DNA from 3 places in the Streptomyces sp. NPDC033845 genome. Region 1 is predicted to be linked to each of the others. Evidence: predicted binding sites of a transcription regulator. Region 1 holds the regulator's gene; each other region holds the start of a gene.
The links. Region 1 encodes HrcA, which represses chaperone genes, less so after heat shock. Its sites were predicted from a motif close to TTNGCACTCNGNNNNNCNGAGTGCNAA; they were not measured.
Positions count from the first base shown of each region.

Region 2: a site for HrcA is predicted at 2,707-2,733, ahead of groES (co-chaperone GroES). Genes of this name have one in related genera too.
Region 3: a site for HrcA is predicted at 1,383-1,409, ahead of groL (chaperonin GroEL). Genes of this name have one in related genera too.

Region 1 covers NZ_JBVIRI010000001.1:738,877-745,733, forward strand. The annotation lists gene dnaJ (molecular chaperone DnaJ) at 1-1,053, opposite strand, end outside; gene hrcA (heat-inducible transcriptional repressor HrcA) at 1,054-2,070, opposite strand; gene ACZ50K_RS03440 (MBL fold metallo-hydrolase) at 2,209-2,940, shown strand; gene ACZ50K_RS03445 (DUF3097 domain-containing protein) at 2,972-3,775, shown strand; gene hemW (radical SAM family heme chaperone HemW) at 3,824-5,056, opposite strand; gene ACZ50K_RS03455 (AMP-dependent synthetase/ligase) at 5,123-6,857, opposite strand, start outside.
Region 2 covers NZ_JBVIRI010000012.1:56,486-63,342, forward strand. The annotation lists gene ACZ50K_RS24580 (ester cyclase) at 1-422, shown strand, start outside; gene groL (chaperonin GroEL) at 504-2,135, opposite strand; gene groES (co-chaperone GroES) at 2,252-2,560, opposite strand; gene ACZ50K_RS24595 (FtsW/RodA/SpoVE family cell cycle protein) at 2,914-4,350, shown strand; gene ACZ50K_RS24600 (polysaccharide deacetylase family protein) at 4,360-5,250, opposite strand; gene ACZ50K_RS24605 (polysaccharide deacetylase family protein) at 5,247-6,176, opposite strand; gene ACZ50K_RS24610 (class I SAM-dependent methyltransferase) at 6,267-6,857, shown strand, end outside.
Region 3 covers NZ_JBVIRI010000005.1:421,149-428,005, forward strand. The annotation lists gene groL (chaperonin GroEL) at 1-1,218, opposite strand, end outside; gene ACZ50K_RS14200 (cold-shock protein) at 1,542-1,745, opposite strand; gene ACZ50K_RS14205 (MoaD/ThiS family protein) at 2,190-2,465, opposite strand; gene thrC (threonine synthase) at 2,500-3,801, opposite strand; SAM riboswitch class I at 3,795-3,947, opposite strand; gene ACZ50K_RS14215 (glucosyl-3-phosphoglycerate synthase) at 4,123-5,073, shown strand; gene ACZ50K_RS14220 (alpha,alpha-trehalose-phosphate synthase (UDP-forming)) at 5,176-6,546, shown strand; gene otsB (trehalose-phosphatase) at 6,543-6,857, opposite strand, start outside.

The DNA of each region.
Region 1 (6,857 bases):
GCGCAGCTTGGCCAGCTGGCGCAGCAGGTCCTCCTGCTGCGGGTCCAGCTTGTTCGGGGTGGTGACCTCCACGTGCACGATGAGGTCCCCGCGCCCGTTGCCCCGGAGGTGGGTGACGCCCCGGCCGTGCAGCGGGATCGACTGGCCGGACTGGGTGCCGGGCCGGATGTCGATCTCCTCCATGCCGTCCAGGGTCTCCAGCGGGCACTTGGTACCCAGCGCGGCCGCCGTCATGGGGATGGTGACCGTGCAGTGCAGGTCGTCGCCGCGCCGCTGGAACGTCGGGTGCGGGAGTTCGTGGATCTCCACGTACAGGTCGCCGGCGGGGCCGCCGCCGGGGCCGACCTCGCCCTCCCCGGACAGCTGGATCCGGGTGCCGTTCTCCACACCGGCCGGGATCTTGACCGTGAGGTTGCGGCGGGACCGGACCCGGCCGTCGCCCGCGCACTCCGGGCAGGGGGTCGGGACCACGGTGCCGAAGCCCTGGCACTGCGGGCAGGGGCGGGAGGTCATGACCTGGCCGAGGAAGGACCGGGTGACCTGGGAGACCTCGCCGCGGCCGCGGCACATGTCGCAGGTCTGCGCGGAGGTGCCGGGGGCGGCGCCCTCACCGGAGCAGGTGGTGCAGACCACGGCCGTGTCGACCTGGATGTCCTTGGTGGTGCCGAAGGCGGCCTCGTCCAGCTCCAGGTCGAGGCGGATCATGGCGTCCTGGCCGCGGCGGGTCCGCGAGCGCGGTCCGCGCTGCGAGGCCTGGCCGAAGAAGGCGTCCATGATGTCCGAGAAGTTGCCGAAGCCGCCGGCTCCGAACCCGCCCGCGCCGCCGCCGCCCGAGGAGGACAGCGGGTCGCCGCCGAGGTCGTAGACCTGCTTCTTCTGCGGGTCCGACAGCACCTCGTACGCGGCGTTGATCTCCTTGAAACGCTCCTGCGTCTTGGGATCGGGGTTCACGTCCGGGTGCAGCTCGCGGGCGAGCCGCCGGAAGGCCTTCTTGATCTCGTCCTGCGATGCGTCGCGGCGCACGCCGAGAACGGCGTAGTAGTCCGTGGCCACTTACGACTCCGCCAGGATCTGTCCGACGTAACGTGCCACTGCGCGTACCGCTCCCATCGTTCCGGGGTAGTCCATGCGGGTCGGTCCGACCACGCCGAGTTTGGCGACTGCTTCGCCGCCCGAACCGTAGCCGACCGAGACCACCGACGTGGAGTTGAGTCCCTCGTAGGCGTTCTCGTGGCCGATGCGTACGGTCATCCCCGACTCACTGGCCTCGCCGAGCAGCTTGAGGAGCACGACCTGCTCCTCCAGCGCTTCCAGCACCGGCCTGATGGTCAGGGGGAAGTCGTGTCCGAAGCGGGTGAGATTGGCGGTGCCGCCGATCATCAGCCGCTCCTCGGTCTCCTCGACCAGGGTTTCGAGGAGGGTGGCGAGGACCGTGGAGACGGTCGCCCGGTCCTCGGCCTCGAAGGATTCCGGCAGGTCCTGGACCAGCTGCGGGACGTCCGCGAACCGGCGGCCGACGACCGCTCCGTTGAGCCGGGCCCGCAGGTCGGCGAGCGGGGTCTCGCCGAACGGCGCCGGACAGTCCACCAGCCGCTGCTCGACCCGGCCGGTGTCGGTGATCAGGACGAGCATCAGCCGGGCGGGCGCGAGCAGCAGCAGTTCCACGTGGCGGACCGTGGAGCGGGTCAGCGAGGGGTACTGGACCACCGCGACCTGCCGGGTCAGCTGGGCGAGCAGCCGGACCGTGCGGCCGACCACGTCGTCGAGGTCCACGGCGCCGTCGAGGAAGTTCTGGATGGCGCGCCGCTCGGGCGTCGAGAGGGGCTTGACCCCGGCCAGCTTGTCGACGAAGAGGCGGTAGCCCTTGTCGGTGGGGATGCGTCCGGCGCTGGTGTGGGGCTGGGCGATGTACCCCTCCTCCTCCAGCACCGCCATGTCGTTGCGGACGGTGGCGGGCGAGACGCCGAGGGCGTGCCGCTCGGTGAGCGCCTTGGAGCCGACCGGCTCCTCGGTGCCGACATAGTCCTGGACGATGGCGCGCAGCACTTCGAGCCTGCGTTCGCTGAGCATCGCGCGCCACCTCCAAACGGTCGGTTCCGGTCGTCCCCCGATTGGCACTCACCGGGTTTGAGTGCCAGAGATCCCCGGTCAGTGTACGGCGGGCAGGTGCACCGCGGGCAAGGGAGCCCGTCACGGTAGCGTCGCGGCATGGACGTGCGATGGGAAGAGGCGGGCTGGGAACGGCTGGGTCCGCGGACCGGCCGGCGGCGGCTCCCGGTGTGGGACTGCACGGTGGGACTGGTGGTGGGAGACGGGTCGGTGCTCCTGGTCGACCCCGGCTCCAGCCTCCGCGAGGGCGCCGCGGTGCGGGCCGAGACGGAGCGGCTGACCGGTCGCCGGGTGACCCATATCGCATTCACCCACGGACATTTCGACCATGTGCTGGGGGTGGCGGCGTTCGCCGGGGCCGAGGTCTTCGGCCCGGTCGGCCTGGACACCGTCCTCGGCACCCCCGCCGGGCGCGAGGAGCTGCGCTCGGACGCGGTCCGGCATGGGCTGCCGGAGGCGGATGCCGCGGACTCCGCCGAGCTGCTGACCCCGCCCCGGCACCTGGTGTCCGGCGAGTGGACCCTGGAGCTGGGCGGGGTGCAGGTGCTGCTGGCCAACGTGGGCCCCGGCCACACCCCGCACGACCTGGCGGTGTTCGTGCCCGGCGGGGAGCGCGAGGTGGTGTTCTGCGGGGACCTGGTCGAGGAGTCCGGCGATCCGTCGGCCGGCCCGGACGCGGTGCCGGCCCGCTGGCCGGCCGCCCTGGACCGGCTGCTGGACCTGGGCGGCGAGGATGCCGCGTACGTGCCGGGGCACGGGGCGGTGGTCGACGCGGCCTTCGTCCGTGCGCAGCGCGCCACACTGGCGGACCGGTTCGGCGTGTCGTCTTGAACCGCGGCCCGCGGTCCCTATCCTCGGCCGGATGCGCGAATACTCCCCCGATCTGACGCCCGCCTGGAAGCGCCCCAAGCCGGTGCCGGAGGTGCCGGCGGACCGGGACCTGGTGGTGGAGGTGGCCGGTACGGAGTTCTGCGGGGCGGTGGTGGCCTGCGAGGGCGCCACGGTGACCCTGGAGGACCGCTTCGGCAAGCGCCGGGTGTTCCCGCTGGAGCCGCGCGGGTTCCTGCTGGAGGGCGCCGTGGTCACCCTGGTCCGCCCGTCCCGGGCGCCGGCCGCCCCGGCCCGGACCGCCTCGGGCTCGCTGGCCGTGCCGGGGGCCCGGGCCCGGGTGGCGCGGGCCGGCCGGATCTACGTGGAGGGCCGGCACGACGCCGAGCTGGTGGAGCGGGTGTGGGGCGACGACCTGCGGATCGAGGGGGTGGTCGTGGAGTACCTGTCCGGGGTGGACGACCTCCCGGCGGTCGTCGCGGAGTTCGGTCCGGCCGCGGACGCCCGGCTGGGGGTGCTGGTGGACCATCTGGTGCCGGGGTCGAAGGAATCCCGTCTGGCGGCCTCCGTGACGGGCCCGCACGTGCTGGTGGTGGGTCACCCCTACGTGGACGTCTGGCAGGCCGTGAAGCCCTCCGCGCTGGGCATCCCGGCCTGGCCGGTGGTGCCGCCCGGGCAGGACTGGAAGACCGGCGTCTGCCGGGCCCTGGGCTGGCCGGAGAACACCGGCGCCGCCTGGCAGCACATCCTGTCCCGGGTGCGCTCCTACCGGGACCTGGAACCGGCGCTGCTGGGCCCGGTGGAGCACCTCATCGACCACGTCACCACGGGGCCCTAGCGGTCGGGCTCAGGCCGTAGCGGCCGGGTCAGGCCGTAACGGCCGGGCTCAGTCGGTGAGGTCCCGGACCACGGCGTCGGCCAGCAGCCGGCCGCGCAGGGTGAGGACCGCGCGGCCCTCCTCGTAGGGGCCGGGCTCCAGCAGGCCCTCGGCCACGGCCCGCCGGGAGGCGGCCAGTCCGGCGGGGGCCAGCAGCGACAGCGGGCAGCCGGACAGCAGCCGGAGCTCCAGCAGGATCCGCTCCACCCGCCGGTCCTCGGCGGACAGCACCTCGCGGCCCGCCCCGGGCGAGCGGCCCTCGGCGAGCGCGGCGGCGTAGGCGCCGGGGTGCTTCACGTTCCACCAGCGCACCCCGCCCACGTGCGAGTGCGCGCCCGGTCCGGCGCCCCACCAGTCGGCGCCGCGCCAGTAGAGCTCGTTGTGCAGGCAGCGGCCGGCTGCGGAGGAGGCCCAGTTGGACACCTCGTACCAGTGGTAGCCGGCGTCCCGCATGGCCTCGTCGGCGATCAGATAGCGGTCGGCGTGCACGTCGTCGTCGGTCATCGGGACCTCGCCGCGGCGGATCCGGCGGGCCAGCTGGGTGCCCTCCTCGACGATCAGCGCGTAGGCGCTGATGTGGTCGGGGCCCGCGCCGAGGGCGGCCGCGAGGGAGTCGCGCCAGTCCTGGTCGGACTCGCCGGGGGTGCCGTAGATCAGGTCCAGGTTGACGTGCTCGAAGCCGGCCGCCCGCGCCTCCGCGACACAGGCCTCGGGGCGGCCGGGGGTGTGGGTCCGGTCGAGGATCCTCAGGACGTGCTGCTTGGCGCTCTGCATGCCGAAGGAGATCCGGTTGAAGCCGCCGGCCCGCAGCTCCGCCAGGTACTCGGGGGTGACGGACTCCGGATTGGCCTCGGTGGTCACCTCGGCGTCGGGGGCGAGCCCGAACTCCTCGCGGATCGCCCCGAGCATCCGGACCAGGTCGGCCGCGGCCAGCAGGGTGGGCGTGCCGCCGCCGACGAACACGGTCCGCACCGGCCGCGGGTCGTCGCCGAGCACCTTGCGGGCGAGGCGGACCTCGTCGGTGAGGGTGTCGGCGTAGTTGTCCCGGGAGGCCAGGACCCCGCCGGAGCCGCGCAGCTCGGTGGCGGTGTAGGTGTTGAAGTCGCAGTAGCCGCAGCGGGTGGCGCAGTACGGGACGTGCAGGTAGAAGCCGAGCGGCCGGGCCGCCGCGCCCTCCAGGGCGTGCGAGGGCAGGGCCCCGTCGTCGGGCTGCGGCTCACCGTCGGGCAGTGCGGAAGGCATGGGCCCATTGTCCCGCACTGCCCGGGTCGCCCGGACCGCCCGGCCGCGACCCGGCCGGGCGCCCCGCTACGCCTCGCGGGCGCCCTCGTACATCTCCTCGATGAGGTGCTTGAACTCGCGCTCCACCACCGGGCGCTTCAGCTTGAGGCTGGGGGTGAGGTCGCCGTGCTCCACGTCGAGGTCGCGCGGCAGGAGGCGGAACTTCTTGACCGTCTGCCAGCGCTGGAGGTCCTGGTTGAGGGTCTGGACGTAGGTCTCGATCAGCCGGTTGGTCTCCGGGGCGGCGACCACCTCGGCGTAGCTCTTGCCGGCCAGGCCGTTCTCGGCGGCCCAGCCGAGGATGGCGGGGCCGTCGAGGGCGATCAGGGCGGTGCAGAAGTTCCGGTCGGCGCCGTGCACCACGAGGTTGGAGACGTAGGGGCAGACCGCCTTGAAGCGGCCCTCGATCTCGGCCGGGGCGACGTACTTGCCGCCGGAGGTCTTGATCAGGTCCTTCTTGCGGTCGGTGATGCGGAGGTAGCCGTCGGCGGAGAGCTCGCCGATGTCCCCGGTGTGCAGCCAGCCGTCGGACTCCAGGACCTCGGCGGTCTTCTCGGGGAGGCCGTGGTAGCCCTCCATGATCCCGGGGCCGCGGAGCAGGATCTCGCCGTCGTCGGCGATGCGGACCTCGGTGCCGGGGAGCGGCTTGCCGACGGTGCCGGTGCGGTAGGCCTCGCCGGGGTTGACGAAGGAGGCGGCGCTGGACTCGGTGAGCCCGTAGCCCTCCAGGATGTGGATGCCGGCGCCGGAGAAGAAGAAGCCGATGTCCGGGGCGAGGCCGGAGGCGCCGGAGATGGCGGCGCGCAGCCGGCCGCCGAAGGCCTCGCGGAGCTTGGAGTAGACGAGGACGTCGGCGACCTTGTGCCTGGCGGTGAGGCCGAGGGGGGCGCCCGCGCGGCCGGTGCGCCGGAAGTTGTCCTGGCTGACCTTGGCGTACTCGCGGGCCGTTCCGGCGGCCCACTGGAAGATCTTGTACTTGGCGCCGCCGCCGGCCCGGGCCTTGGCCGCGACCCCGTTGTAGACCTTCTCGAAGATCCGCGGGACGGCCGCCATGTAGGTCGGCTGGACCACCGGGAGGTTCTCGATGATCTTGTCGATGCGGCCGTCGACGGCGGTGACGTGGCCGACCTCGATCTGCCCGGAGGTCAGCACCTTGCCGAAGACGTGGGCCAGCGGCAGCCACAGGTACTGGACGTCGTCCTGGTGGATCAGGCCGGTGGCGGTCATGGCCTTGGCCAGGTACGACCAGTTGTCGTGCGGCAGCCGGACCCCCTTGGGGCGGCCGGTGGTGCCGGAGGTGTAGATCAGGGTGGCGAGCTGGTCGGCGGTGATGGCCGCGACCCGGTCCTTGACCGCCGCCGGGTGCTTGGCCAGGTGCTCCCTGCCGCGGGCCTCCAGATCGGCCAGGGAGATCACCCAGCCCTCCGGGTCGCCCTCGGCGGGCACCGCGTCGGCGGGGTCCATCACCACGACGTGGACGAGCTCGGGGAGGTCGGCGCGGTGCTCGCGGGCCTTGGCCAGCTGGGAGGCGTCCTCGGCGATCAGCACCCGGCTCGCCGAGTCGGCCAGGATGTAGGCGGACTCCTCGGCGTTGGTGCTGGGGTAGACGGTGGTGGTCGCCGCGCCGGCGCACATCACGCCCAGGTCGGCGAGGATCCACTCCACCCGGGTGTTGGAGGCCAGGGCGACCCGCTGCTCGGAGCCCACCCCGAGCTCGACGAGGCCGGCGGCGATGGCGAAGACCCGCTCCGCGGCCTGGCCC
Region 2 (6,857 bases), on a different contig from region 1:
TCAACAAGCACCTGGTGAACCGGGTGTTCGAGGAGGTCGTCGGCGAGGGCCGGATGGACGTCCTGGACGAGTGCTTCGCGGTGGACTACATCGACCACGACATCGGCCGGCCGGAGAGCACCGTGATCGGGCGGGAGGCCGCACGCGAGAACATGGCGCAGTGGACCGGGGCCTTCGACATGGCCATGGAGCCGCTGGCCCAGCCGGCCGAGGGCGAGTTCGTCACCACCGTGTGGGACTGGACCGGTGTGCACACCGGGGAGTTCATGGGGATGCCGCCGACCGGGAAGACCTGCCGGATGTCGGGCACCACCACCTTCCGCTGCGTGGACGGTGAGATCACCGAGGGCTGGTGGCACTACGACCTGGGAGGGCTGATGCGGCAGCTGGGCGTCACCGGCGCGACCGGCCCCGCGTCCTGAGCCGGACCGGCGCCCGGGCCGGGCACGCGGAAGGCCCCGCTCCGCGAGTGCGGGGCGGGGCCTTCCGGACGGGGAACCCGATCAGTGGCTGTGGCCGTGGCCGTGCCCGTGACCGTGGCCGTCGCCCTCTTCCTCGGCCGGCTTCTCGACGACCAGGGTCTCGGTCGTCAGCAGCAGCGAGGCGATGGAGGCGGCGTTCTCCAGGGCGGAGCGGGTGACCTTGACCGGGTCGATGACCCCGGCCTTGATCAGGTCGCCGTACTCGCCGGTGGCGGCGTTGAAGCCCTGGCCCTTGTCGAGCTCGGCGACCTTGGAGGTGATGACATAGCCCTCCAGGCCGGCGTTCTCGGCGATCCAGCGCAGCGGCTCGACGGCGGCGCGGCGGACGACGGCCACACCGGTGCCCTCGTCGCCGGTCAGGCCGAGGTTGCCCTCCAGGACCTTGACGGCGTGCACCAGGGCGGAGCCACCGCCGGAGACGATGCCCTCCTCGACCGCGGCGCGGGTCGCCGAGATGGCGTCCTCAAGACGGTGCTTGCGCTCCTTGAGCTCGACCTCGGTGGCGGCGCCGACCTTGATCACGCACACGCCGCCGGCCAGCTTCGCCAGGCGCTCCTGGAGCTTCTCGCGGTCCCAGTCCGAGTCGGTGGACTCGATCTCGGCCTTGATCTGGTTGACGCGGCCGAGGACGTCCTCGGAGGAGCCGGCGCCGTCCACGATCGTGGTGTCGTCCTTGGAGACGGTCACGCGGCGGGCGGAGCCCAGCACGTCCAGACCGGCCTGGTCGAGCTTGAGGCCGACCTCCTCGGCGATGACGGTGGCACCGGTGAGGGTGGCCATGTCCTGGAGCATCGCCTTGCGGCGGTCACCGAAGCCCGGGGCCTTGACGGCCACCGCGTTGAAGGTGCCGCGGATCTTGTTGACGACGAGGGTGGAGAGCGCCTCGCCCTCGACGTCCTCGGCGATGATCAGCAGCGGCTTGGAGCCACCCGCCTGGATGACCTTCTCCAGCAGCGGCAGCAGGTCCTGGATCGAGGAGATCTTGCCCTGGTTGATCAGGATGTACGGGTCGTCGAGGACGGCCTCCATACGCTCCTGGTCGGAGACCATGTACGGCGAGAGGTAGCCCTTGTCGAAGGCCATGCCCTCGGTGAAGTCGAGCTCCACTCCGAAGGTGTTGGACTCCTCGACGGTGATGACGCCGTCCTTGCCGACCTTGTCCATCGCCTCGGCGATGAGCTCGCCGATCTGGGCGTCCTGCGCGGAGAGCGCGGCCACGGCGGCGATGTCGGACTTGTCCTCGATCGGGCGGGCGGTCGCGAGGAGCTCCTCGGACACGGCCTTGACCGCGGCGTCGATGCCCTTCTTCAGGGAGGCCGGGGAGGCGCCGGCGGCGACGTTGCGCAGGCCCTCGCGGACCAGCGCCTGGGCCAGCACGGTGGCGGTGGTGGTGCCGTCGCCCGCGATGTCGTTGGTCTTGGTCGCCACCTCCTTGACGAGCTGGGCGCCCAGGTTCTCGTACGGGTCGTCGAGCTCGACCTCGCGGGCGATCGTGACACCGTCGTTGGTGATGGTGGGGGCGCCGAACTTCTTGTCGATGACGACGTTGCGGCCCTTGGGGCCGATCGTCACCTTCACCGTGTCGGCAAGCTTGTTGACGCCGCGCTCAAGGGCGCGACGGGCGTCCTCGTCGAACTTCAGGATCTTCGCCATGGGAGCGGTTCAGCCCTCTCGAAAAATCTGGTGTCTAACGAGCAGCGCCCCTAGCCGCCCGGCAAATCAGCGGGGTGACCAGGGGCGCAGCTCACAGCATTTTGATGCGGGGTGAATTACTTCTCGACGATCGCGAGGACATCGCGAGCCGAGAGGACGAGGTATTCCTCGCCGCTGTACTTCACCTCGGTGCCGCCGTACTTGCTGTACAGAACGATGTCGCCGACGGTGACGTCCAGCGGGAGACGCTGGCCGTCCTCGAAGCGACCCGGACCGACCGCGAGGACGACGCCCTCCTGGGGCTTCTCCTTCGCGGTGTCCGGGATGACCAGGCCGGAGGCCGTGGTCTGCTCGGCGTCGAGCGGCTGGACCACGATGCGGTCCTCAAGCGGCTTGATGGCAACCTTGGAGCTGGCGGTCGTCACGATCCGACCTCCCCCTTCGGAGATCTCACGGGGTTAACTGTCTGAGGTGGCGACCAGGTGGATCCGTCGTCGCGGGTGCCGGACCTGCCCGTCGCTGTGTTGGCACTCGCCGGTGGTGAGTGCCAGGCCCGAGACTATTCCGGCGATTAGCACTCGGTCAAGCGGAGTGCCAATTCAGGCCGGAGGGCGTTGCGGAATCCACCCTTCCCGGGGGCCGGGCGGCGGTGCGCCCGGGGCGTGGGTGGCGCAGGCCACCGGGCGCGGCGGAACCCCGGCCCCGGCCCGCGCGTCGTAGGGGATATGAAGATAAAGCCACCCAATGCCGAGCAGACCGGACGGAAGGGCTCCGCACCGTGCGGGGACTGAGGCCCTCGACGGTGCCGGGCGCCCGGCGCCGCACCGAGGCACTGCTGCTGGTCCTCGTGGTGGCGATCGCCGTCTTCGGCCACGCCAACGCGGGCCTGGCCATGAACGGCGAGCTGCCCGCCAACCTCAGCGGGTTCGCGATCAGCCTCTCGTTGCTCTCCCTGGTCGGACATCTGGGCGTCCGCCGGTTCGCCGCCTACGCGGACCCGCTGATCCTGCCGCTGGCCATGCTGCTGACCGGGATCGGGCTGGTGCTGCTGCACCGGCTCGACCAGTCGTACATCGAGCGGTACGGCGCCGAGGCCAACGCCCCGGGGCAGCTGCTGTGGACGGTGGTCGGGGTCGCCGCCTGCGTGCTGGTCGTGGCGCTGCTGAAGGACCACCGGCTCCTCCAGCGGTTCATCTACCTCACGATGGCCGTGGCGCTGGTCCTGCTGATCACCCCGGCGTTCATGCCGGCCGACACCTACGGCGCCAAACGGTGGATCTTCATCGGGCCGTTCTCGCTGCAGCCCGGCGAGTTCGTGAAGATCATGATCGCGGTGTTCTTCGCCGGATACCTGGTCGTCCACCGGGACACGCTGGCGCTCGCCGGACGCAAGTTCCTCGGCATGCGGCTGCCGCCGATGCGGCAGCTCGGACCCATCGTCACGGTGTGGATCGTGGCCATGCTGGTCCTGGTCTTCGAACGCGACCTCGGCACCTCGCTGATCTTCTTCGGGGTGTTCGTGGTGATGCTGTACGTCGCGACCGAGCGCACCAGCTGGATCGTCTTCGGCGTCCTGATGGCCGCCCTGGGCGCCTTCGTCGTCGGCTCGACCGAACCGCACGTGAAGAACCGGGTCCAGGCCTGGCTGCAACCCATGGCGATCTTCCTGCCGGAGGAGCAGCGGCCCAAGGGACTCACCTCGGACCAGTCCGCCCAGGCCCTGTTCAGCTTCGGCACCGGCGGGATCTCCGGCACCGGCCTCGGCCAGGGCCATCCCGAGCTGATCCAGTTCGCCGGCCGCTCCGACTTCATCCTGACCACGGTCGGCGAGGAACTCGGACTGGCCGGGGTGATGGCGATCCTGATCCTCTACGCCCTGCTGGTCCAGCGCGGCCTGCGGATGGCCCTGGGCGCCCGCGACCCGTTCGGCAAACTGCTGGCCGTCGGCCTGTCGGCCGCGCTGGCGCTCCAGGTGTTCGTGGTGGCGGGCGGTGTGACGGGCCTGATCCCGCTGACCGGCAAGGCGCTGCCGTTCCTGGCCAAGGGCGGCTCCTCGCTGCTGGCCAACTGGATCATGATCGCCCTGCTGCTGCGCATCAGCGACAGCGCGGAACGCCAGCGCGAGGCGGACTCCCGCCCGGCGGACGGTGTCACGGCCGAGCCGGAACCGGTCGGGGTGGCCGCTGCGGCGGGGGCCCCGCCGGGGCGGGGGTAGCAGCGGGGGCTACAGGTAGTCCTCCAGGCGGCCGATCCGGAAGCCCTGTTCCTGGATGCGGCGCAGCATGCGGGTGGTCATCTGGGTCTCCGTGCTGCCCTTGAGTTCGGCGGGGCCGCGGAAGTGGGCCAGGATGATGTCGCCGGGGCGGAGGGCGGAGCCCTCGGCGTACTGGAGGTCGTGTATCTGCATCGACACCCGCCACAGCACCAGCGCCCGGGCGCCGCAGTCCTTCGCGGCCCGCAGGGTGCGGTCGTCGTAGTTGCCGTAGGGCGGGCGGAACAGGCCGGGGGCGGTGCCGAAGCGGGCGTGCAGGCGGTCGCGCTGGCCGCATATCTGGGCCTTCTGCGCCTCGTACGGCAGGGTCCTGAGGTTCGGGTGGGTCAGCGTGTGGTTGTTGATCTCGCTGCCGTTGCCCTGGTCGCGGAGCCGGGCGAAGTGGCCGTAGTCGGAGGAGGCCACGCTGTCCGTGAGGAACATGCTGATCGGGAGCCGGAGTTCGGCGGTGAGCCGGAGGAACTCGGGGTCCTTCTCGGCGCCGTCGTCGAAGGTGAGGAAGACGGTCCTCTCCCCCGCCGGCACGGGTATTCGGTCCACCACCGGCACCCTCCCGGGCGCCGCCTTCGGCAGGTTCGCCTTCCGGGCCGGGGCGGGCGCGAACTCCAGCGGCCGGGAGAGTCCCCAGTGCCTGTACGCGTCGCCGGGCCCCGGCGGGGCCGTCGGGCGGGCCGAGGGGGGCCGGGGGGACGGGGAGGCCGGGGCGCTGCCGCCCTGGACCTCCTCCGTCGCCTTCCGGCCGAGCCGTTCGATCGGGTCCACGCTCTCCCCGCACCCCGCCAGGGAGAGCGCGAGCGCGCCGGCCGCCAGAAGTCCGGCCGTCAGCCGGCGCGCGCTGATCACAGGTAGTCCTCCAGGCGGGCCACGGCGTATCCCTTGTCCGTGACGGTCTTCATGACCTGACGGATCATGTCAGGCATGGTGCCCTTCCAGTCCTCGCGCCCCCGGAAGTGGGTGAGGATGATGTCACCGGGGTGGATGTCGCGGTCCCACTCGCGGTAGTCCATCTTGTCCGGGAAGACCTCGGCGTTCCACAGCGGGACGTGCTTGATGCCGCAGGACTTGGCGGCGCGCAGGGTGTCCTCGTTGTAGTTGCCGTACGGCGGCCGGAAGACGGTGGGCCGCTTGCCGAACTGGCGCTGGATGGTGTCCTGCTGGCCGCAGATCTCCTGGCGCTGCTTCTCGTAGGAGAGCGCGGGCATGTAGCGGTGGTTGAGGGTGTGGTTGTTGAGGGTGACGCCGGCCTTCTGCATCTGCTGGAAGTACGGGTAGTCGTCCCGCACCAGGTAGTCGCTGAGGAAGGCCGTGTAGGGCAGGTCGAGTTCCTTCATCATCTTCAGGAACTCGGGGTCCTTCTCCGCCCCGTCGTCGATGGTCAGGAAGACGACCTTCTCCTCGGTGGGGACGGTGGTGAACACCGGCGGGAGGTCCTCCTGGCCGTCCACCTCGAAGCCGTCGCGGGTCCCGATCTCCGGCTTGGCCGCGGGGGCGGCCGGGGCGGTCAGCGGGGTCCGGGCGAGGCCCCACCGCTTGGCCGCGGCGATACGGGCCTGCTGCTTCTGCCTGGCCAGGGCGGCCGGGCTGAGGGGGGCGGCGGCGGCGCCCGCCTCGCCGCCCTTCTTGGGCTGGGCCGGTGCGCCGGTGTCCCCGGAGCTGCCGCAGGCGGTGCCGAGGGCGGCGACCAGCACCGCGGCCAGCGCCACCCCGAACCGGCCGCGGGTCCCGGCGAACGCCTGGGTCTTTTTTCCGTTTTTTCCTACTAGCTGCATAGCTGGGGATATTGTCATCGCACACCACGGGGTCCCGGACGACACCTCGGCCGGATCCGCACCTTCCACCGGCTGGCGCACAATGAGCCGGTGGACCACCGAGATTTCGCCGCCCTGCTCACCCCCGAAGGCCGCGCCCTGCTGGACTCCCTGCGCGACCACGACCCGGCCCGGGAGCTCGCCCTCGCCACCCGGCTGCGCCGGGACCACCCGGCCGGGCTGGTCTCCGCCGCGCTGGGGCAGGCCCGGCTGCGGCAGCGCGCGGTGGCCAAGTTCGGTGCCGAGGACGCGTACCGGATGTTCTTCACCCCCGGCGGGGTCGAGATGGCCACCCGGGCGAGCGTGGCCGCGTACCGCGCCGAGCGCTTCTCCGCCCTCGGGGTGCGCAGCCTCGCGGACCTCTGCTGCGGGATCGGCGGGGACGCCGTCGCGCTGGCCCGGGCCGGCATCCGGGTGCTCGCCGTGGACCGGGACCCGCTGACGGCGGCGGTGGCCCGCGCCAACGCCGAGGCCCTGGGGCTGGCCGGGCTGATCGAGGTGGTCGAGGCGGACGTGACGGAGGTGGACACCTCCGACTACGACGCGGTCTTCCTGGACCCGGCCCGGCGCGGCGGCCGTGGCCGGACCTTCGACCCCGAGTCCTACTCCCCGCCGCTCTCCTGGGCGACGGCGAAGGCCCGG
Region 3 (6,857 bases), on a different contig from region 1:
CTCGACGGCCGCCTTCGCGTTGCGAACGGCGTCCTCGATGCGGTGCTTGCGCTCCTTGAGCTCGACCTCGGTGGCGGCACCGGCCTTGATCACCGCGACACCGCCGGCGAGCTTCGCCAGGCGCTCCTGCAGCTTCTCGCGGTCGTAGTCGCTGTCCGAGTTCTCGATCTCGGCGCGGATCTGGTTGACGCGGCCCTGGACCTGGTCGCTGTCGCCGGAGCCGTCGACGATGGTGGTCTCGTCCTTGGTGATGACGACCTTGCGGGCGCGGCCCAGCAGGTCGAGACCGGCGTTCTCCAGCTTGAGGCCGACCTCCTCGGAGATGACCGTGCCGCCGGTGAGGATGGCGATGTCGCCCAGCATGGCCTTGCGGCGGTCGCCGAAGCCCGGAGCCTTGACCGCGACGGACTTGAAGGTGCCGCGGATCTTGTTGACGACCAGGGTGGAGAGCGCCTCGCCCTCGACGTCCTCGGCGATGATCAGCAGCGGCTTGCCGGACTGCATGACCTTCTCCAGCAGCGGAAGGAGGTCCTTCACGTTGCTGACCTTGGAGTTGACGATGAGGATGTACGGGTCGTCGAGCGACGCCTCCATACGCTCCATGTCGGTGGCGAAGTACGCCGAGATGTAGCCCTTGTCGAAGCGCATGCCCTCGGTGAGCTCAAGCTCCAGGCCGAAGGTCTGCGACTCCTCGACCGTGATGACGCCTTCCTTGCCGACCTTGTCCATGGCCTCGGCGATGAGCTCGCCGATCTGGGTGTCGGCGGCGGAGATGGAGGCCGTGGAAGCGATCTGCTCCTTGGTCTCGACATCCTTCGCCTGCTCCAGCAGGGCGCCGGAGACGGCCTCGACGGCCTTCTCGATGCCGCGCTTGAGGGCCATCGGGTTGGCGCCGGCGGCGACGTTGCGGAGGCCCTCGCGGACGAGCGCCTGGGCGAGGACGGTCGCGGTGGTCGTACCGTCACCGGCGACGTCGTCCGTCTTCTTGGCGACTTCCTTGACCAGCTCGGCGCCGATCTTCTCGTACGGGTCCTCCAGCTCGATCTCCTTGGCGATGGACACACCATCGTTGGTGATCGTGGGGGCGCCCCACTTCTTCTCAAGGACGACGTTGCGACCCTTGGGGCCAAGGGTGACCTTGACGGCGTCGGCGAGCTGGTTCATGCCGCGCTCCAGGCCGCGCCGGGCCTCCTCGTCGAACGCGATGATCTTGGCCATGTGAAGTGGTCCTCCCGGACGGGGTGGATTGCTCCGGACCGTGTGGGCGCCCGCGACGGACGGCCTGCGCACCCGGCGGTTCCTTCCCGCCGGGCACTGCGGGCCTCACCGACCCGGTCCTCGTCTATGTAGCACTCTCACCCGGAGAGTGCTAACGCCAATGATTAGCACTCGACCCCCACGAGTGCAAGCGACTGTGGACAACCCGCGGACACGACCCGGGCGCCGCAAGGGCCCCCGCCGGGCACACGCGAGGGGCCCGCATCCCCGGTCCGGGATGCGGGCCCCTCGCGTTTCACGTGTGCCGGTGGTCGACGTCCTGGTCAGACAGCGAGTTTGACCATGTCCGCCTGCGGACCCTTCTGGCCCTGCGAGATCTCGAACTCGACCCGCTGACCCTCTTCAAGGGTGCGGTACCCGTCCATCTGGATGGCGCTGTAGTGGACGAACACATCCGCACCACCGTCGACCGCGATGAAGCCGTAGCCCTTCTCCGCGTTGAACCACTTGACGGTGCCCTGAGCCATGCCTAACTCCCCTATTACTGGCCCTTGCGCAGGACCGCACTTCGCGGTCCCGGGTCAGAACTTGCGTCGGAACGCGTCGACCGCGGCTGAATGTATCCGGACCGGAGCTGTCTGCAACAGGTCATTCCGACGAGAAATCTGGACATGCGAATACATTGAAATATAGTGAAAATTTGGCATAGCCCAGGGCAACTTGGACCCGGCGAAACGTATCAATGCCCCATATCACACGCACACATTGGCCCGATGTCGACCATGGGAAGGCCCGGCCATATGCGGCGGGCAAGAACAGCGGAGGGGACTTCCCCAACTCTACCGCGCCCAACCAAGCAGAATTGCCCCCTCCGTTTAGCCGGAGGGGGCAATTCTGGGTTTGCGCGTGTCAGCTACCGAAGTACCCGACGGTACTTACCGACGGGTCGCATCGGATCGGGTCCGGCCGGGTCAGCCGCCGGCGACGGCGGGGATGATCGAGACTCCGGCGCCGTCCGGGGTCGCCGCCTGCAGCCCGCCCTCGAAGCGCACGTCGTCGTCGTTGACGTACACGTTGACGAAGCGGCGCAGCTTGCCCTGGTCGTCCAGGACGCGCGCGGCGATGCCGGGGTGGTCCTTCTCCAGGGACTCGATGACCTCGGCCAGGGTGGCGCCCTCGGCGGGAACCTCGGCCTGGCCACCGGTGTAGGTGCGCAGGATGGTGGGGATGCGGACGTTGACGCTCATGGCGCTACTGCCTTTCCGGGGTGCGGGGGGAGGGTCAGGCCAGGCCGGCGGCGCGGAACGCGTCCAGGCTCGGGCGGATGGTGGCGGTCTGCCCGCTGTCCGCGGCCACCGCCTCCAGGGTCTTCAGGCCGTCGCCGGTGTTCAGGACCACGGTGGTGAGCGCGGGGTCGAGCTGCCCGTTCTCGATCAGCTTCTTCGTCACGCCGACGGTCACGCCGCCCGCGGTCTCGGCGAAGATGCCCTCGGTCTGGGCGAGCAGCTTGATGGCCTCCACCACCTGGGCGTCGTCCACGTCCTCGACGAAGCCGCCGGTGCGGCGGGCGATGTCGAGCACGTACGGGCCGTCGGCCGGGTTGCCGATCGCCAGGGACTTGGCGATGGTGTTCGGCTTCTGCGGGCGGACCACGTCGTGCCCGGCCTTGAAGGCAGTGGACACCGGGGAGCAGCCCTCGGCCTGGGCGCCGAAGATCTTGTACGGGCGGTCCTCGACGAGGCCCAGCCTGATGAGCTCCTGAAGACCCTTGTCGATCTTCGTGAGCTGGGAGCCGGAGGCGATCGGGATCACGATCTGGTCGGGCAGCCGCCAGCCGAGCTGCTCGCAGATCTCGTACGCCAGGGTCTTGGAGCCCTCGCCGTAGTACGGGCGCAGGTTGACGTTGACGAAGCCCCAGCCCTCGCCGAGCGGGTCGCCGATGAGCTCGGAGCAGAAGCGGTTGACGTCGTCGTAGTTGCCCTCGATGCCGACCAGGTCGCCGCCGTAGACACCGGCCATGACCACCTTGCCCTGCTCCAGGTCGTGCGGGATGAACACGCAGGACCGGAAGCCGGCGCGGGCGGCCGCGGCGCCGACGGCGCCGGCCAGGTTGCCGGTGGAGGAGCAGGAGAGGGTGGTGAACCCGAAGGCGCGGGCGGCCTCGACGGCGATGGCGACGACGCGGTCCTTGAAGGAGTGCGTCGGGTTGCCGGAGTCGTCCTTGACGTACAGCTTGCCGGTGATGCCGAGTTCCTTGGCCAGGTTCTCGGCGTCCACCAGCTTGGTGAAGCCGGGGTTCAGGCTGGGCTTGCCGGCCACGTCGGCGGGGACGGGCAGCAGCGGGGCGTAGCGCCAGATGTTGTTGGGTCCGGCCTCGATGGCGGCGCGGAGGGCCTCGGGGTCGCCGACCGGGAGGTCGTACGCCACTTCGAGCGGTCCGAAACACTCGTTACAGGCGAAAATGGGACCGAGGTCGAAGCGGGTGCCGCACTCGCGACAGGAGAGCGCGACGGCGGGTCCGAGATCGACAGAGGTGGCGAGAGTCTGTGCAGAAGCCATGGTGGCGAGGCCCTTTCTCCTCATCTTCCTCGTGGCGCACTTCGCCACGAGACGGATTTGGCACCTTCCCTAGCCGGTGGACCTCGCTGATTGCGGAAATCGCGCGAGAGCCGACTGGAGGGTTGCCGGGGCTTCAACGGGCCGTATCCCTCTGCCCCTCTGGATGAGCGGTATGGCGCCGGGCCGCGCGCTCTGTGGCGCACCCGGGCATTTGTCGGCGAGCACCCCCGGCATGCGGAGGAGCTACGCGTTGTTCAAGACTGTAACCGACGGACCGGGCGGTTGAGACAGGCGTCCGAACCGCGAGATGGATCACATAACGGACGGAACCAGGGAGTGCCGCAGGTGCTGGAAGAGGTGGAGCGCTGGCTGGACCGCCGGTCCCAGGCAGCCGGCGACAGGCCGCTCGACCAGCTGTTCTCCGCGAAACGGGCGGCCGGGACCACGGTCAGCGTGGTGCTGCCGGCCCTGGACGAGGAGGCCACGGTCGGGGAGATCGTGGAGACGATCCGCCGGGATCTGATCGACGGGCTGCCCGTCCCGCTGGTGGACGAACTGGTGGTGGTCGACTCCGGTTCCACCGACCGGACCTCCGAGGTGGCCGCCAAGGCCGGGGCCCGGGTGGTGCACCGGGACGAGATCCTCCCCCGGCTGCCGGCCGTGCCGGGCAAGGGCGAGGTGCTGTGGCGGTCGCTGCTGGCCACCACCGGGGACGTGGTCTGCTTCGTGGACGCGGACCTGCGCGACTTCTCCTCGGTGTTCGTGTCCGGGATCCTGGGCCCGCTGCTGACCGATCCGGAGGTCCAGTTCGTCAAGGCCATGTACGACCGGCCGCTGAGCGGGACGCCGGGGCAGGGCGGCCGGGTGACCGAGCTGGTGGCCCGCCCGCTGCTCAACCTGCACTGGCCGCGGCTGGCGGGTTTCGTCCAGCCGCTGGGGGGCGAGTACGCGGTCCGCCGTTCCCTGCTGGAGCGCCTGCCGTTCCCGGTGGGCTACGGGGTGGAGCTGGGCCTGCTGGTGGACGCCCTGCACACGGTCGGGCTGGACGCCCTCGCCCAGGTCGACGTCGGGGTGCGGCTGCACCGCCACCAGGACGACCAGGCGCTCGGCCGGATGGCCGCCGCGATCTACCGCACCGCGCAGGTCCGGCTGTCCCGCGGCCATCTGGTGCGGCCGGCGCTCACCCAGTTCGAGCGCGGCCCGGAGGGCTTCCTGCCGCACACCCACCCGGTGGACACCGAGGAGCGGCCGCCGATGGCCGAGATCGAGGAGTACGCGGTCCGGCGCGTGGCGTGACCGGGCGTACGGCGGGGCGGACGGCACGGCGGGGCGGGGCAGGGCGCGTGGCGTGACGGGGCCCATGGTTTGAGGGGGACCCGACCGGGCTAGGTGTGCCGCATGTCTTCTCAGGTGCTCGTAGCAGCCAACCGCGGCCCGCTCTCCTACGCCCTCGGGGAGGACGGCGGCCTCACCGCCCGGCGCGGCGGCGGCGGCCTCGTCTCCGGGCTGTCCGCGGCGCTCGCGGACAGCCCCGGGGCCCTGTGGATCTGCGCGGCGCTCTCGGACGCGGACCGGGAGGCGGTCCGCCGGGGGGTGTCCGAGCCCGGCGTGCGGATGCTGGACATCGACCCGGAGGTGTACGACGACGCCTACAACGGCATCGCGAACTCGGTGCTCTGGTTCACCCACCACCACCTCTACGAGATCCCGCGCGAGCCGGTCTTCGACGCGGCCTTCCGCCGCCGCTGGGCCTCCTACACCGCCTACAACCGGGCCTTCGCCGAGGCCCTGGCCGGGGAGGCGGCGGACGGCGCCCGGGTCCTGGTGCAGGACTACCACCTGGCCCTGGTCCCGGGGCTGCTGCGGGAGCTGCGCCCGGACCTGCGGATCGCGCACTTCACGCACACCCCGTGGGCGTCCCCGGAGTTCCTGGACATGCTGCCGGCGGACGTCCGTGCGGAGCTGCTGGCGGGGATGCTGGGGGCGGACCTGCTGGGCTTCCACACGGCCGCCTGGGCGGACTGCTTCCGGGCCTGCGCGGGCCCGGAAACCGGGCGGACCCGGCTGGCGGTGTATCCGCTCGGGGTGGACGGGGACGAGCTGCGGGGGCTGGCGCACCGGCCGGAGGTGGACGGCAGGCTGGCGGCCCTGCGGGCCGAGACGGCCGGGCTGCGGACGATCGTGCGGGTGGACCGCACCGAGCTGTCGAAGAACATCCTGCGCGGCCTGCTGGCCTACCGGGAGCTGCTGGCGACCCGCCCCGAGTGGCGCGGCCGGGTGGTGCACCTGGCGTCGGCGTACCCCTCGCGGCAGGACCTGGCGGTGTACCGGGCGTACACGGAGTCGGTGCGGGAGCTGGCCGAGGAGGTCAACGCGGAGTTCGGGACGGCGGGCTGGCGGCCGGTGCTGGTCTCGGTCCAGGACGACTTCGCCCGCTCGCTGGCGGCCTACCGGATGGCGGACGTGGCCCTGGTGAATCCGGTGCGGGACGGCATGAACCTGGTGGCCAAGGAGATCCCGGTGGTCTCGGAGGCCGGCTGTGCGCTGGTGCTGTCGACCGGGGCGGGGGCGTACGAGGAGCTGCGCGAGGACGCGCTGACGGTGAACCCGTACGACGTCTCGGCGACGGCGGAGGCCCTGCACCGGGCGCTGTCGATGCCTTCGGCGGAGCGTGCGGACCGCACCAAGCGGCTGGCCGCGGCGGCCACGGCGCTGCCGCCGTCGGCCTGGTTCACGGCCCAGCTGTCCGCCCTGGCGGACACCCCTTAGGGGGTGTCGCCGCCGTTGCGGAGGGTGGCGGCCAGGGCGGCGAGGAAGGCGGCGACGGCGGCGGGGCCGGGGAGGGTGAGGTCGGCGCGGGCGGAGAGTTCGGGGACCTCGGCGGAGCCGCTGCAGACCAGGACTCCGGGGAGGCCGTCGGCGCGGCGCTTCTCGACGGCGGCGAAGGCGGCCAGGTCCCCGAGGTCGTCTCCGGCGTAGAGCACGGCCTCGGCGCCGGTCTCGGCGAGGTATTCGGTGAGGGCGACGCCCTTGTCCATGCCGGGGGGCCGGAGTTCGAGGACGGCGCGGCCGGGTTCGAC